Regions from separate parts of the Corynebacterium vitaeruminis DSM 20294 genome, predicted to be linked through region 2. Evidence: predicted binding sites of a transcription regulator. Region 2 holds the regulator's gene; the other holds the start of a gene.
What was found. Region 2 encodes LexA, which represses DNA repair genes until DNA is damaged. Its sites were predicted from a motif close to CGAACANNTGTTCG; they were not measured.
Positions count from the first base shown of each region.

Region 1: a site for LexA is predicted at 4,057-4,070, ahead of B843_RS02785 (error-prone DNA polymerase). Genes of this name have one in related genera too.

Region 1 covers NZ_CP004353.1:566,525-573,707, forward strand. Annotated here, with positions in the region: gene B843_RS02765 (sucrase ferredoxin) at 83-937, shown strand; gene B843_RS02770 (methionine ABC transporter permease) at 1,125-1,802, opposite strand; gene B843_RS02775 (methionine ABC transporter ATP-binding protein) at 1,799-2,821, opposite strand; gene B843_RS02780 (MetQ/NlpA family ABC transporter substrate-binding protein) at 2,981-3,862, opposite strand; gene B843_RS02785 (error-prone DNA polymerase) at 4,084-7,183, shown strand, end outside.
Region 2 covers NZ_CP004353.1:1,760,280-1,767,462, reverse strand. Annotated here, with positions in the region: gene ptsP (phosphoenolpyruvate--protein phosphotransferase) at 1-1,029, shown strand, start outside; gene B843_RS08090 (DeoR/GlpR family DNA-binding transcription regulator) at 1,101-1,880, opposite strand; gene lexA (transcriptional repressor LexA) at 2,217-2,927, opposite strand; gene B843_RS13820 (hypothetical protein) at 3,383-3,553, shown strand; gene nrdR (transcriptional regulator NrdR) at 3,591-4,052, shown strand; gene hrpA (ATP-dependent RNA helicase HrpA) at 4,049-7,183, opposite strand, start outside.

The sequences.
Region 1 (7,183 bases), 1.2 Mb from region 2:
GCGCGGCCGAAGGCACGTCGTCGACAAGCAAAAAGCGCAGGGAAATTGATAAGGGGATCCTAAAGGGCGCTAATCTTGGGGTATGACTAACGTGCGTTGTTCAGATGTGGTCGGCGAACCGCTGCCCGGGACGTCCAAGCCGGGGAAGATGTACATCGTCTTCGAGAAGCCGGGGGCGTGGAGCCACGACATCCTCGATGGCGGCACCTTCAGCCCCGAGCTTTCCGAGCGGCTGCGGGCGCTGCCGGGCGGGCTCTACCTCATCCGCAAGCACGGCCGCGAGGGGCATGTGAAGAAGGACAGCCACGTCGTCTACCTCGTCTTTTGCGAGGAGGCAATCACTGAGCGCCTCGAGGTGGGCGACGTCGAGGACCTCTTCGACCTCGATCTGGCCGGCCCCGGTCGCAACCCGGGCGCCGTCGTCGTGACGGAGCCGCTCCTGCTCGTGTGCACGCATTCTAAGCGCGACGTGTGCTGTGCGATCAAGGGGCGGCCGATGGCGCAGGCGCTCGTCGAGGCGTATCCCGACGCGCCGATCTGGGAGTGCTCGCACACGAAGGGGCACCGGTTTGCGCCGTCGCTCGTGCTCATGCCGCACAGCTACTCCTTCGGCCGGCTCAACCACCAGGCGGCGGTCGACATGTATGCGGCGTCGCGACGGGGTGAGATGTTCCTCGCGGGAGCTCGCGGTCGGGGGATCTACGACGCGCGCGGGCAGGTGGCGGAGCTGGCTGTCGCGTCGGCGCTCGCGGAGGCTGGCGAGACTGTGCGGATGGGGGCGCTGCGCGTCGACGGCACGACGGTGACGCACGCCGACGGCCGCCGCTTCGAGGTGGAGCTTGCAAAAAAGACCACCGGCGGCGTGCTGTCTTCCTGCGGCGATGAGCCGAAGCAAGCCGCGTCGTGGGTGGCGGTTGGCGTTCGTCAGCAGGCGTAACGACGCCTACGGCTGGTCGAGCTGGATGCCTCTGGTGCCGGGGCGGGGACGGAGAAGCGCTAGAACCGAGCCGTCTCCCTGATGGCTAGTCGTGGATAGCGAAACCGCACCGTCAACCACAGGGGCGACGGTGCGGGATGTATGCGTTTTGTGCGCGGTAAGCCGCTTTGTATGCGCTACGCGCATGCTAGCGGCGCATGACCTTCTTCGCGAGCCAGTTGCCAAAGTTCTGCGCGAACTGGACGATGATGACGATGACGACGGTCGAAACCAGCGTGACCTGCCAGTCGTAGGCCCGGTAGCCGTAGGTGATGGCGAAGTCACCGAGTCCGCCGCCACCGATGTAACCGGCCATCGCGGACATGTCGACGATGGCGATGAAGACGAAGGTGAAGCCGAGGATCAGCGGGCCGAGAGCCTCGCGAACGATGACGGAGGTGATGATCTTCCAGGGCGAGGCACCCATCGCGCGGGCGGCCTCAATGACGCCGGGATCGATCGTGACGAGGTTCTGCTCAACGATGCGCGCGACGCCGAAGGTCGCGGCGATCGACATGCCGAACATCGCCGCCTCGCGGCCGATCTGTGTGCCGATGACGGCGACTGTGATCGGGCCGATGGCGGAGATCAGGATGATGAACGGGATCGGCCGGACGAGGTTAACCAGGAAGTTGATGAGGAAGTAGACGGCCTTGTTCTGCAGAACGCCGCCCGGGCGGGTGGTGTACAGCAGGACGCCGAGGATGAGGCCGAAGAAGCCGCCCACGATCAGGGTCACGCAGACCATGACGAGGGTGTCGACGATGGCGTTAGAGAAGGTGGGGCCGAGCCGCGACCAGTCGGCCGCGAGGATCTGGGTGGTCATCGGGCGATCTCCTTAATCTCGGTGGTCTGGCGAAGGTGGTCGTAGAAGGCGTTGATCGCGGCGTCGGGGCCCGTCAGGCGCACGGTCACCTTGCCGAAGCTGTGGCGCTGCAGCGTCGTGATGCCGCCGTGAACGATGCCGATGGAGGCCCCGGCCTCGCGTGCGGCGGCCGCCGCCGCGAAGAAGCCGGATTCCTCGGTCAGGTTGATGGTGAACAGCCGGCCATCGTGGGCGAGGAGGTCCTCGGACTCGATGGCGTCGGGGGTGTTGCGAAGCGCCGTCGCGACGAAACGCTGCGCGACGCGGGTGCGCGGGTTGGAGAAGACCTCGTAGGTGCTGCCGTACTCGACGACCTTGCCCTCTTCCATGACGGCGACCTTGTCGGCGATCGCGCGCACGACCTCCATCTCGTGGGTGATGACCACGATGGTGATGCCCAGTTCCTTGTTGACCTTACGTAGGAGGTTCAAGACCTCGTGGGTGGTCTCGGGGTCGAGGGCGGAGGTGGCCTCGTCGGCAAGCAGGAGGTCCGGGTTGGTGGCTAGCGCGCGGGCGATGCCGACGCGCTGCTTCTGCCCGCCCGAGAGCTGCTCGGGGTAGTTCTTGCCGCGGTCGCCAAGTCCGACGAACTCGAGCAGCTCCGCCACGCGCTTGGTCCGCTCCGCCTTGGGCATGCCCGCGAGGGTTAGCGGGTACTCGATGTTGCCAGCGGCCGTGCGCGAGCCGAACAGGTTGAACTGCTGGAAGATCATGCCGATGTTGCGGCGCAGCGCGCGCAGCTGGCGCTCGGGCATGCCGACGACGTCGGTGCCGTCGAGGCGCAGGTGGCCGCTGGTCGGCGTGTCGAGGCCGTTGATCATGCGCACGAGCGTCGACTTGCCCGCGCCGGAGTAGCCGATCACGCCGAGGATCTCGCCGGGCTCGACGGTCAGGGTGACGCCGTCGAGCGCGGTGACTTTCTTCTTGCCGGAGTCGAAGACCTTGGTGACGTCTTCGAACTCGATTCTGGTTCCGGTCATGGTTCTCTATCTGTCGGGGGCTTGAGCCCGTGGGTGCCCGCACCGGGCGGGGAAGCAAAACAACGCTCTCACAGCCTAAACGCCCCAGGCCGTCGACAAAAGTCTGAAAGGAGCCTGGGGCGTGAGAATGTGGGCGGCAGCGTAGCGTCGAAAAGCGAACTACTGAGCCTGCTGCTCGAGGCGGTCGAGGATGGACTGCAGCTCCTCAGGGGTGCGCTGGACCTCGACGGAGGTTCCCTTGGAGTCCTCGGCGATGGCGTCCTGGACCGGCTGGGTGTGCCACAGCTCGACCAGCTTCGCGATGTTCGGGTCGTCCTTCTTATCCTGCTTGGTCACGAAGACGTTGATGTAGGGCTCGGCCTCGGTGGAATCCGGGTTGTCCTGGAAGACGGCCAGGTTCGGGTCGATGCCGGCGCGGTCGAGGAAGGAGTTGTTGATGATCGCCGGGGTGCCCTCGCCGTAGGCGGCGGTGGTCTGTGCGGCGTCGACCGGGGTGACGGACACCTTGGAGGCGCCCTCATCGATGTCGGCGGGTGCCGGGGTGACTAGGCCCTTGGCCTCTTCCTTGAGCGTGATCAGTCCCGCCTGGACGAGCACGTTGATGGCGCGGCCCTGGTTGGAGGGGTCGTTCGGGATGGCGACGGACTTGCCCTCGATGCCGTTGAGGTCGCTGTGGTCCTTCCAGAACAGTGCCAGCGGCACGATCTCGGTGGCGCCGACCGGGGTGAGGTCGTCGTTGTTGCCGGTGTTGTACTCGGCGAGGAACTTCAGGTGCTGGAACTGGTTGACGTCGATCTGGTCCTGCGACAGCGCCAGGTTCGGGGTGGAGTAGTCGGAGAAGTTGGTGATCTCAAGGTTGATGCCGTTCTCCTTGGCGGCGTCCTCCATGGCGGACCAGGCCTTCTTGGTGGAGTCGGTGGTGCCGATGCGGATGGTGACGTCCCCGGAGGAGCTCGAGGAGCTGTCGGAGGAGCAAGCCACGAGGGTGGTGGCGCTGAGCAGGACGGCGAGGCCGGTGGCCACCGTGCGGCGAAGATTCATGGAGGTTTTCCTTTCGTTTGCTGTGCGGCGTTGCTCGGCGGCTCGGCGGCGTTGTGCGTCGCTTGCCGTGCGCTGCCGCGCTGGCGCTTGTCGACGCGGAATCGCGCGACGGGCGTTATCTGCAATTACCTGGCAACATTAGCCGAGTCTGTTTTCCATGTACAGCTTAGTCTATGAATTGGCCAAAATAGACTAGAACATATGTACTAATATGGGTATGTATGGACTGGAATGATGGACGCGCGGGCGGCGCGCGAGGAAAACCCCTCAGCTGGTCGCAGCTGGAAAAGGTGCTCTCCGGCAGGCCCACGGCGCCGCTCGTGCCGGTCGATCACCTTCCCCAGCGCGGCAAAGAAGGCGACTATGTTCGAAATTATTCACAACCGCCTTTCTGTGAGCTTCACGGGTATAGCAGCTATAACTTCCTGCGCGGTGCGTCGGAACCGGAGGAGATGGTCGCGGCCGCCCGCGCGTGCGGGCACACCGGTCTTGCGCTGCTCGACCGAGACGGCTTTTATGGGGCGGTCGCCTTCGCGGAGGCCGCGGCGCGGGGGCCGAAGGCGTCGGAAAGCGAATTCAAAACGGTATTCGGGGCGGAGCTGACGCTCGACGACGGCATCTTGCCGGTGCTGTGCCGCGGGCCGGAAGGATATCGGCGGCTCTCGCACGCGATCACGAACGCGCGCATGGCCAGCGGCACAAAAGACCGCGCGATCTACCCCTCGCTGGGCGAGCTTTCGCGGATCGCCGGCGGGCACTGGTTCGTCCTCGCCGATCACGGGTGGCTGCCCCGCATCGCCTCGCTTGTCGACGCCTTCGGTGACCACGTCATACTCGAATACGTCGTCGCACAGGACCCGCTCGACGCCGACCGCTTCGACGCGCTGGACGCGGCGCGCCAAGAGCACGGACTGCGAGCGGTCGCGACGACGCGCGCCGCAAGCGCCACCCGCGACGGGCGCCACCTCGCCGCCGCCAAGCAGGCGCTCGCGCTCAAGCAAAGCCTCGCCGACGCGACCCCCGAGCTGCCGCCCATGACCACCTGGCTGCGCCCCTACGACCTCCTTTCGCGCGCGCTCGGGCACCGCGCCTACCTGCTCGACGCCGCGGCCTCGCTCGCCGAGGAGTGCGCCTTCGAGCTTCGCCTCGTGGCCCCCGAGCTGCCTCGCTGGGACGTGCCCGACGGGCACACGGAGCAGACCTGGCTCGAGCACCTCGTCGACTCGCGCTTTGGCGAGCGCTACCGCACGCGCTCGGCGAAGGTCGCGGCACGGGCGAAGAAGCAGGCGCGCCACGAGCTCGACGTCATCGAGCAGCTGGGCTTTCCCGGCTACTTCCTCGTCGTCGAGGACATCGTGCGCTTTGCCAAGGACTCGAACATCCTGTGTCAAGGTAGGGGCTCGGCGGCGAACTCGGTGGTCTGTTTCGTCCTCGGCATCACCAACGCCGAGCCGATCTCCGCCGGGTTGCTGTTCGAGCGCTTCCTGTCGCCCGAGCGCGAGGGCGCACCCGACATCGACCTCGACATCGAGTCCGGCAGGCGCGAGGAGGTCATCCAGTACGTCTACGAAAAGTATGGGCGCGACAACGCCGCGCAGGTCGCCAACGTGATCACCTACCGCACCAAGGGAGCGCTTCGCGACGCCGCACGCGCGCTCGACTACCCGCAGGGCGCCGCCGACGCCTGGTCGAAGGGGCTCGAGGACCCGCCCGAGCAGGTCACCGAGCTCGCCGCGCAGTTCCTCGGCCAGCCGCGCCACCTGGGCATCCACTCCGGCGGCATGGTCATCTGCGACCGGCCAATCGCCGACGTCGTTCCCACCGAGTGGGCGCGCATGGACAACCGCAGCGTCGTGCAGTGGGACAAGGAGGGGTGCGCCTCGGCGGGGCTGGTGAAGTTCGACCTCCTGGGGCTCGGCATGCTCGAGGCGCTGCACCACATGATCGACCTCGTGGGGGAGGCCGGCGAGACGGTGCGTCTGTGGGAGCTCGACGTCACGGAGCCGGCGGTCTACGAGATGCTTAGCAAGGGCGACGCCGTGGGGGTCTTCCAGGTGGAGTCGCGCGCGCAGCTCAACACGCTGCCGCGCATGAAGCCGACGTGCTTCTACGACTTGGTCGTCGAGGTCGCGCTCATCCGCCCCGGCCCCATTCAGGGCGGGTCGGTGCACCCGTACCTGCGGCGTCGCGACGGCAAGGAGGAGGTCACCTTCGAACACCCCGTCTTGGAGAAGCCGCTGGCGAAGACGCTCGGCGTCCCGCTGTTCCAGGAGCAGCTCATGCAGATCGCCGTCGACGCGGCGGGCTTTACCGGCGGCGAGGCCGACGAGCTGCGTCGCGCGATGGGTTCGAACCGCTCGGCGCGCAAGATGGCGGCGATGCGCGCACGGTTCTACGAGGGGCTCGCGACCAACGACATCGAGGGCACGGTCGCCGACGCGCTGTGGAACAAGGTCGTCGCGTTCGCCGCGTACGGTTTCCCCGAATCACACTCGCAGTCGTTCGCGTCGTTGGTGTTCTTCTCCGCGTGGTTCAAGCTGCACTACCCGGCGCAGTTTTGCGTGGGGTTGCTGCGGGCACAGCCGATGGGGTTCTACTCCCCGCAGTCGTTGCTTTCCGACGCCCGAAGGCACGGAGTCGGCATCCTTCCCATCGACGTCAATGCCTCCGGCGTCGAGGCGACGATTGAGGACGGCGCGATCAGACTCGGGCTGAACCTAGTCAAGGGGCTCGGTCGCCTCGACGAGATCGCAGCGGGGCAGCCGTATGCGGACATCGGCGACTTGTCGCGTCGCGCGGGGCTGTCCGTGGCGCACGTCGAGGCACTCGCGCGCGCTGGCGCGCTGGGGTGCTTCGGCGGTGATCGTCGACAAGCGCTCTGGCAAGCGGGTGTGGCCGCGACGGAGCGTGCCGACATGTTGCCAGGACTCTCCGTCGTCGACGCGCCAGCCCTGCCGGGAATGAATGCCTTCGAGCTCATGGTCGCCGACATCGCGACCACAGGCGTCACCCACGACGCCCACCCGATGGCGCGGCTGCGCGGCGCGCTTTCCGGACGGGGCATCGTGCGCAGCGCCGACCTCCTGTCGCTTGACGACGGCAGCCGCGTGCAGATCGCCGGTGTCGTCACGCACCGGCAGCGCCCCGCGACCGCGAGCGGAGTGACCTTCTTCGGCATGGAGGACGAGACGGGGCTGATCAACATCGTGGTCTCGACGGGGCTATGGAAGCGGCAGAAGAAGCTCGCCCGCACGGCGAAGACGCTGCTCGTGCGCGGAATCCTCCGCAACGCGAACGGGGTCGCGCAGATTGAGGCCGACC
Region 2 (7,183 bases):
GACGGCTCTCTCGGCACCGTCACCCTGGGCTCCGACCCGGAGGTGGCCAAGCTGGCCGAGCAGGAGTCCAAGATGCTCGCCGAGCGTATCGCCCAGTGGCGCGGCCCGGCCCAGACCAAGGATGGCCACCGCGTCCAGCTGCTGGCGAACGTCCAGGACGGCAAGGCTGCGCGCATCGCCGCGACCGAGTCCCAGGCAGAGGGCATCGGCCTCTTCCGCACCGAGATGTGCTTCCTCACCGCCACCGAGGAGCCGAGCGTGGAGGAGCAGGCAGCGGTGTACAAGAAGGTGCTCGAGCAGTTCCCGCACTCCAAGGTCGTCGTCCGATCCCTCGACGCCGGTTCCGACAAGCCGGTCGCGTTCGCGTCCATGGCGGACGAGATGAACCCGGCCCTGGGCGTCCGCGGCCTTCGCGTCGCCCGCGCCAACGAGGACCTGCTCACCCGCCAGCTCGACGCTATCGCGCTGGCTGCCAAGGAGCTGGGCCGCGACGAGAACTCGCCCACTTGGGTCATGGCACCGATGGTCGCCACCGCCCGCGAGGCGAAGTGGTTCGCGGGCCTGTGCGCCGAGCGCAACCTCACCGCGGGCGCGATGATCGAGGTGCCCGCCGCCTCGCTCATGGCCGACAAGCTGATGCCGTACCTCGACTTCGTCTCCATCGGCACCAACGACCTGACCCAGTACACCATGGCTGCCGACCGTATGTCCCCGCAGCTGGCGTACCTCACTGACCCGTGGCAGCCCGCGGTGCTTCGCCTCATCTCGCACACCTGTAAGGAAGGCAAGCGCTTCAACACCGCCGTGGGCGTGTGCGGCGAGGCCGCTGCCGACCCGCTGCTCGCGTGCGTGCTGACAGGCCTTGGCGTCAACTCGCTGTCCGCCGCATCCACCGCCATCGCCGGCGTAGGCGCGCAGCTGGCAGCCGTCGACCTCGAGACCTGCCAGAAGGCAGCCGAGGCGGCGCTCGACGCCGAGGGTGCCACCGAGGCCCGCGCCGCCGTTCGCGCGGTCATCCAGCCGAGCTAAGCAACGCGCAAAGCCGGTCGCTCCCTTCTATGCAAGAGGGGAACGACCGGCTTTTTGCTGCTTGTCGACGCCTACGGCGCGATGACCACTTCCACGCCCTTGTCGCGCAGTGCCTGCACGAAGGACTCCGGAGCGTTGGCATCGGTGATGATGACGTCGATCTCGGAGATGGCGCCGAAGCTCACGAGGTAGTCAGTGCCCATCTTCGTCGAGTCACACAGCACGACCACTTTGTGGGCGTTGGTGATCATGGCCGACTTGATCGCGGCCTCCTGCGAATCGGCGGTCGACAGGCCGTGGTCGAGGGTGAGCGCGTTGGTTCCGATGAACGCGACGTCCGCACGCATGAGCGCTAGGGTGCGCAGCGCCGTATCGCCGACGACGGCCTGGGTGATGGCGCGCACCGCGCCGCCGAGAAGCTGTACCTCGTCGAGGCCGGAGTTGGCCAGCGAGAGCGCGATGGAGAGGCTGTTGGTCACGATCGACCACTGCTTCGCCTGGGGCTGAACGGCGAGGAGGTCCGCGAGCGCGGCGGTGGTGGTACCGGCGTCGAGGAACATTCCGCCGTTGGCCTCGGGAAGGTAGGCGAGCGCCGCGTGGGCGATGGAGTTCTTCGCGCCCGATGCCGAACGCGCGCGTGTGTCCAGGCTGAACTCGGTGGTCTGGAAAGTCTGGTTGGCAACGGCGCCACCGTGGACGCGGTGGACGACGCCCTCCCGATCCAAGACCGCGAGGTCGCGCCTAATGGTCTCGGCGGTGACATCAAACCGAGAGGCAAGCTCAGTGACGTTGACGCGGCCCTCGACGGCGGTCAGTGAAGCAATCTGTCGGCGACGCTCCTCCGAATACATCTCTATCTCACAACTTTCTTTCAGGATTGACCACGATGCGGACATCGGACATGTCCGAACAATCCGTATGGGAATGAATAACTTAACTTCCATCCATTGTGGCACGCGGGGAGGGGCCCGAGAAGACACTTTCTTTTTGAATGAGGAGTAAACGGGCACTCAATCAGAAATTTGCGAGGAAGAAAACCAGAAAGGCCCGTTTTACTTGCACGGAAATACCAAACAAGCAAACATGTGACTCTCGTCAAAGTGCCGCCGGGCTACCCCAATCAGGGTGTAGAAAAAGACGCGCCCACCGAATTTTCGGTAAACACGTCCCTTTAGGGGTTCGGCAAATCACAGCTTTCGCATAACCGAGACCACCTTGCCCATGATGGTGGCGTCGTTGCCGGGGATCGGGTCAAACGCGGGGTTATGGGGAAGCAGCCACACGCCGGTGGAATCGCGGAAGAACTCCTTCACGGTGGCCTCGCCGTCGATGAGTGCGGCCGCAAACTCGCCCTGTTCGACCACCGGCTGCGAGCGCACAACGACCCAGTCGCCGTCCAAGATTCCGGCCTCGATCATGGACTCGCCCACGACCTGAAGCATGTACAGCTCGCCCTCGCCGACGATGTCCGCGGGCAGCGGGTAATAGGTGTCGATGTTCTCCTCTGCCAGGATGGGTGCACCAGCCGCGATCGATCCCACGACGGGGACCATGTGGGTGCCGGAGGACATGGAAGAAAGCTCTTCCGGGACCTTGTCGGGAACCGGGGCGAGCTTTGCGGCCTTTTTCCCCGGCTTCTTTGGCTGCTCCGGAAGGGCTCGGACGTCCACGGCGCGGGGTTTGTTGGGGTCCCTGCGCAGGAACCCCTTCTTCTCGAGCTCTTTTAGCTGGTAGGCCACTGAAGATGTGGACTGAAGCCCGGCCGCGTCGCCGATCTCGCGGATGCTCGGCGGGTAGCCGCGCAAGACGACCGCGTCCCGGATGACCTCGAGGATCCTGCGCTGTCGCTCGGTGAGCTTCGGTTCCTTGGGCTGTGGCGAAGACTTCTCTGTGCTCATAGTGTGTTGTGTCCTTTGCGTCTATTCGTCGCTCGGGGAGTGGGGACCGGCGCAGCGTGTGGAAAAGGATTCGAAAGGGCGATCTCGAAAACCTATTTGATCTTTCCTAGGACAGTGTAGCGCATGAGGGGACAAACAGGTACACATGTTCGAATTTCGTGTCGCGGGATTGACAACCATTCGAAAACAATCCATAATTTCGAACAGACATGCGAATCGGTTGGTTTCGGTGGGGAACCTTTTGTTTAAGGTTTTGCGTGTTCCTACAGATCGACCTAGTTTTCCTCAAAGGAGTTGTAATGACTATCTTGTCGCCACGTGCCAGCACGCGTCGTCATACTCGTGGCCCGGCCGCGCTTGTCGTTCCCGCTGCTGCAACCTGGGACGGCGGGACACTCGAGATCGGTGCCGGCCTAGCACCGGTTCGCACATTCGATCTAGGGGAAGGTGAACATGTGGAAACGGAGGCTTCCTCGGAAGTCAGCCGTTCGAGCAAGGCCTCCTCTTCGAGCCTCATCGTCGGCTTCTTGCTCGGGCTCACCCTCATGGGCGGCATGCTGGCCACCTGGCCGGAGGATGGGGCGGCGCCAGCCGCTACCGCGCCCGCGGTAAGCCAGGGCCGCTAGGAAAAGGCCACCTGTAGCAACCGGGTATGATGTAGCCGTGCATTGCCCGTTTTGTCACAGTCAGCATTCCAAGGTCATTGACTCGCGCGTCATAGACGGCGGCACGGCGATTCGTCGGCGCCGCGAGTGCAGCGTGTGCCAGGGCCGCTTTACAACCATCGAGAAGGCCCAGCTGCTGGTCATCAAGCGCAACGGCATTACCGAGCCGTTCAGCCGCGAAAAGGTCATCGTCGGCGTCCGCCGTGCCTGCCAGGGGAGGAACGTGTCGGAGGACGCGCTCAAGGTCCTCGCCCAGGAGGTCGAGGAGTCCGTCCGAAACAAGGGCAGCTCGCAGGTGTACGCGAACGACATTGGCCTCGCCATCCTCGATCCGCTCCGCGAGCTGGACGAGGTCGCCTACCTTCGCTTCGCGTCGGTGTACAAATCTTTCGAAAGCGCCGACGACTTCGAGTCGGAGATCCGGCTCATGCGCCGACGCGACCGGCAGAAGGAGTCCTAGGCCCCGAGCGACTGAATCGCCTTGGCGATCTTGCGCTCGGAAACGCTCTGGGCGGTACCCAGGCGCTGTGCGAACAGGCTCACGCGAAGCTCCTGCAGCTGCCACTGGATGTCGCGGATGTTTGACACCCGGATGGAGCCCTTCCGTGCCGAGGACACTTTCTGGCTCAGCTGTGCCTCGAGCTTTTCCACGACTTCCTGTCGCTGCTGGTCCTTGCCGGGGTTCCTGTCCATCTCCTCGAGCCGGATGCTCATGGCCTGCAGGTAGCGGGGGAGGTGCTTGAGCCGTGATACGCCGTGCTTGGACACCGCGTGCTCGGGCAGCAGGAAGTCCAGCTGCCGGTTGAGGTCGTCGATGGCGGCGCCCTTCCAGCCTTTGAGCTGGTTCTGGATGTCAAAGTAGGACACCAGACCGGGTGCGAGCGCGACGATCATTTGTCGCACCCTCCCCGCCACGAGCTGCCGGACGGTGGAGAGCAGGCTCTGGAACTCCTCCGGCGTGCGTACGGGCCCGCCGTGCTCCATCATGAGGTCGCGGATCGCCGCGGTGCGGGCATCGTTGACCAAGCCTTCCGGGCCGCCGTGCGGGTAGTTTTCCACCGCGACGCGCTGCTTGAGGGGGAGCCCGTTGAGCGTCTTCTGGGTGTTCACCGTGATCTCACGCAGCAGCATGGTGAGGTTCGCGCTGAAGATCGACGCCTCTGCCTCCTCCTTCGTGGGCATGGCCCTGACCGCGATGCCGTTGGGGGTGGCCACGAGCGCGGGGTAGGCCTTGACCTTCTGCCCGTCGACGGTGGTCTGGATGGCCTCCTTGACCTCGCCGAGGGTGTCCCTTGTCCAAGTAGTCGTTTCCTTCTGCTCGATGCGGCGGTTGACCCGCGACACGGACGACTTGATCTGTCCCGCGCGGCGGCGCTTGAGGGCGTCGAGGTCGCGGTCGGAGTCGATCACCTTGCCGTGGCGGTCGACGGCGGCGTATCGCATGCGCAGGTGGGCGGGCAGCTTCGTCTGGTCGAAGTCACCGGGCTCGATGGTGATGTGCGTGATCTCGCCTAGGCGCTGCGCGATCTGCTCCAACAGGCCGCCCTCGTCGGGATGGAGCGAGGGGAGGATGCGCTCGGCGAAGTTGGGGGCGGGGACAACCGAGCGGCGGATGTGCTTGGGCAGCGAGCGGATGAGCTCGGTGACGAGCTCGAGGCGCACGCCGGGGACCAGCCACTCGCAGCCCTCCTCGCTGATGCCAGCGAGCAGGGGGATGGGGACCTGCATGGTCACGCCGTCGTCGGGTGCGCCCGGCTCGAACACGTAGGAGAGCTCGAGCTTGAGGGAGTTCTGGTACCAGGTGCTCGGGAACTGTTCCTCGGTCACCTCCTGGGCGTCGTCGTGCAGCAGCTTGTCCGGGTCGAAGTCGAGGAGGGTTGCGTCCTCGCGGGAGGCCTTCTTCCACCAGCGGTCGAAGGTGACGCCGGAGTAGACGGACTCGGGCACGCGGGCGTCGTAGAAGTCGAAGAGGCTGTCCTCATCCACCAGCAAGTCGCGGCGGCGAGCCTTCGCCTCCAGCTCCTCGGCCTCGGCCAGCTTCTCGCTGTTCTTCTTGTAAAAGGCGTGGTGGGTGGTCCACTCGCCCTGAACGAGGGCGTGCCGGATGAACAGCGCACGCGCGTCCTCAGGCTCGACCCGATGAAAGGGGATGAGCCGGTCGACGACGATGGGCACGCCGTAGAGCGTGGCGCGCTCGTAGCACATCGCGTTGACGTGCTTCGTCGACCAGTGGGGCTCGGAGTACTGATGCTTGAGCAGATCCTGGGAGAGCTCCTCGACCCAGCGCGGGTCGATCGCCGCGACGTCGCGCGCCCACAGCCTGGAGGTCTCCACGAGCGCCGAGGCCATGATGAACTGCGGCGGCTTCTTGGACAGCGCGGAGCCCGGGAAGATCGCAAAGCGGGTGTTCCTGGCGCCCTGAAACTCCCTCGACTCGGCGACCCGGATACCAATGTGGGAGAGCAAACCCGACAGCAGCGAGCGGTGGATGGCGTCCTCGTCCGGCTTTTCCACGTCGTCCGCCGGCTTGTCCCAGCCGATCTGGTCACCGATGTTCTGCAGCTGGCGGACAAGATCCCACCACTCGCGGATACGCATGTAGTGAAGGAACTCTGCCTGCATCTTCTTCTTGAAGGCGTTGCCGGACAGCTGGGCGCGCTCGCCGGAGATGTAGTTCCACAGGTTGAGGTAGGTGAGGAAGTCGCTGGTCTTGTCCCTAAACCGGGCGTGGAGCTGGTCGGCCTGGGCCTGTTTTTCCAAGGGGCGTTCCCGAATGTCCTGGATGGACAGCCCGGCGACGATGACGTAGACCGCGCCCAGGCAGCCCAGCTGCTGTCCGGCGACGAGCATGCGCGCCATCCGCGGGTCGACCGGGATCCTCGCGAGCGTGCGTCCGACGCGGGTGAGCGTCGGGGAGCCGTTCTCCGAAGTGGAGTTGGTCAGCGCGCCGAGCTCGTGGAGCAGCAGCAGGCCGTCGCGAATGGAGCGGGTGTCCGGCTTCTGGATGAACGGGAACTCGTCGATGTCGCCTAGGCGAAGGCTGGCCATCTGAAGGATGACGCTGGCCAGGTTGGTGCGCAGGATCTCGGGGTCGGTGAACTCCGGGCGCGCCTCGAAGTCCTCCTCCGAGTACAGGCGGATGGCGATGCCGTCGGCAACGCGGCCGCATCGTCCCGAGCGCTGGTTGGCGCTGGCCTGCGAGATGGGCTCGATAGGCAAGCGCTGAACCTTGTTTTTGAGCGAGTAGCGGGAGATGCGGGCGGTTCCGGTGTCCACCACGAAGTGGATGCCGGGCACGGTCAGCGAGGTCTCGGCGATGTTGGTGGCCAGCACGATGCGGCGCCCGGAGTGCGGGCGAAACACCTTGTGCTGCTCCTCGTTGGACAGCCGGCCGTAGAGGGGAACGACCTCGGCGCCGCGCCACTTCTGGCCCTCGATGGCCTCCCTCGCCTCGCGGATGTCGGCCTCGCCTGCGAAGAAGCACAGGATGTCGCCGTCGCCGTAGCCCATCAGCTCTTGCAGGGCGTCGATGAGGCCGTCGACGGGGTCGATGTCGACCGTCTTCTCGCCCACCTGTGCCTGCAGCGGCCG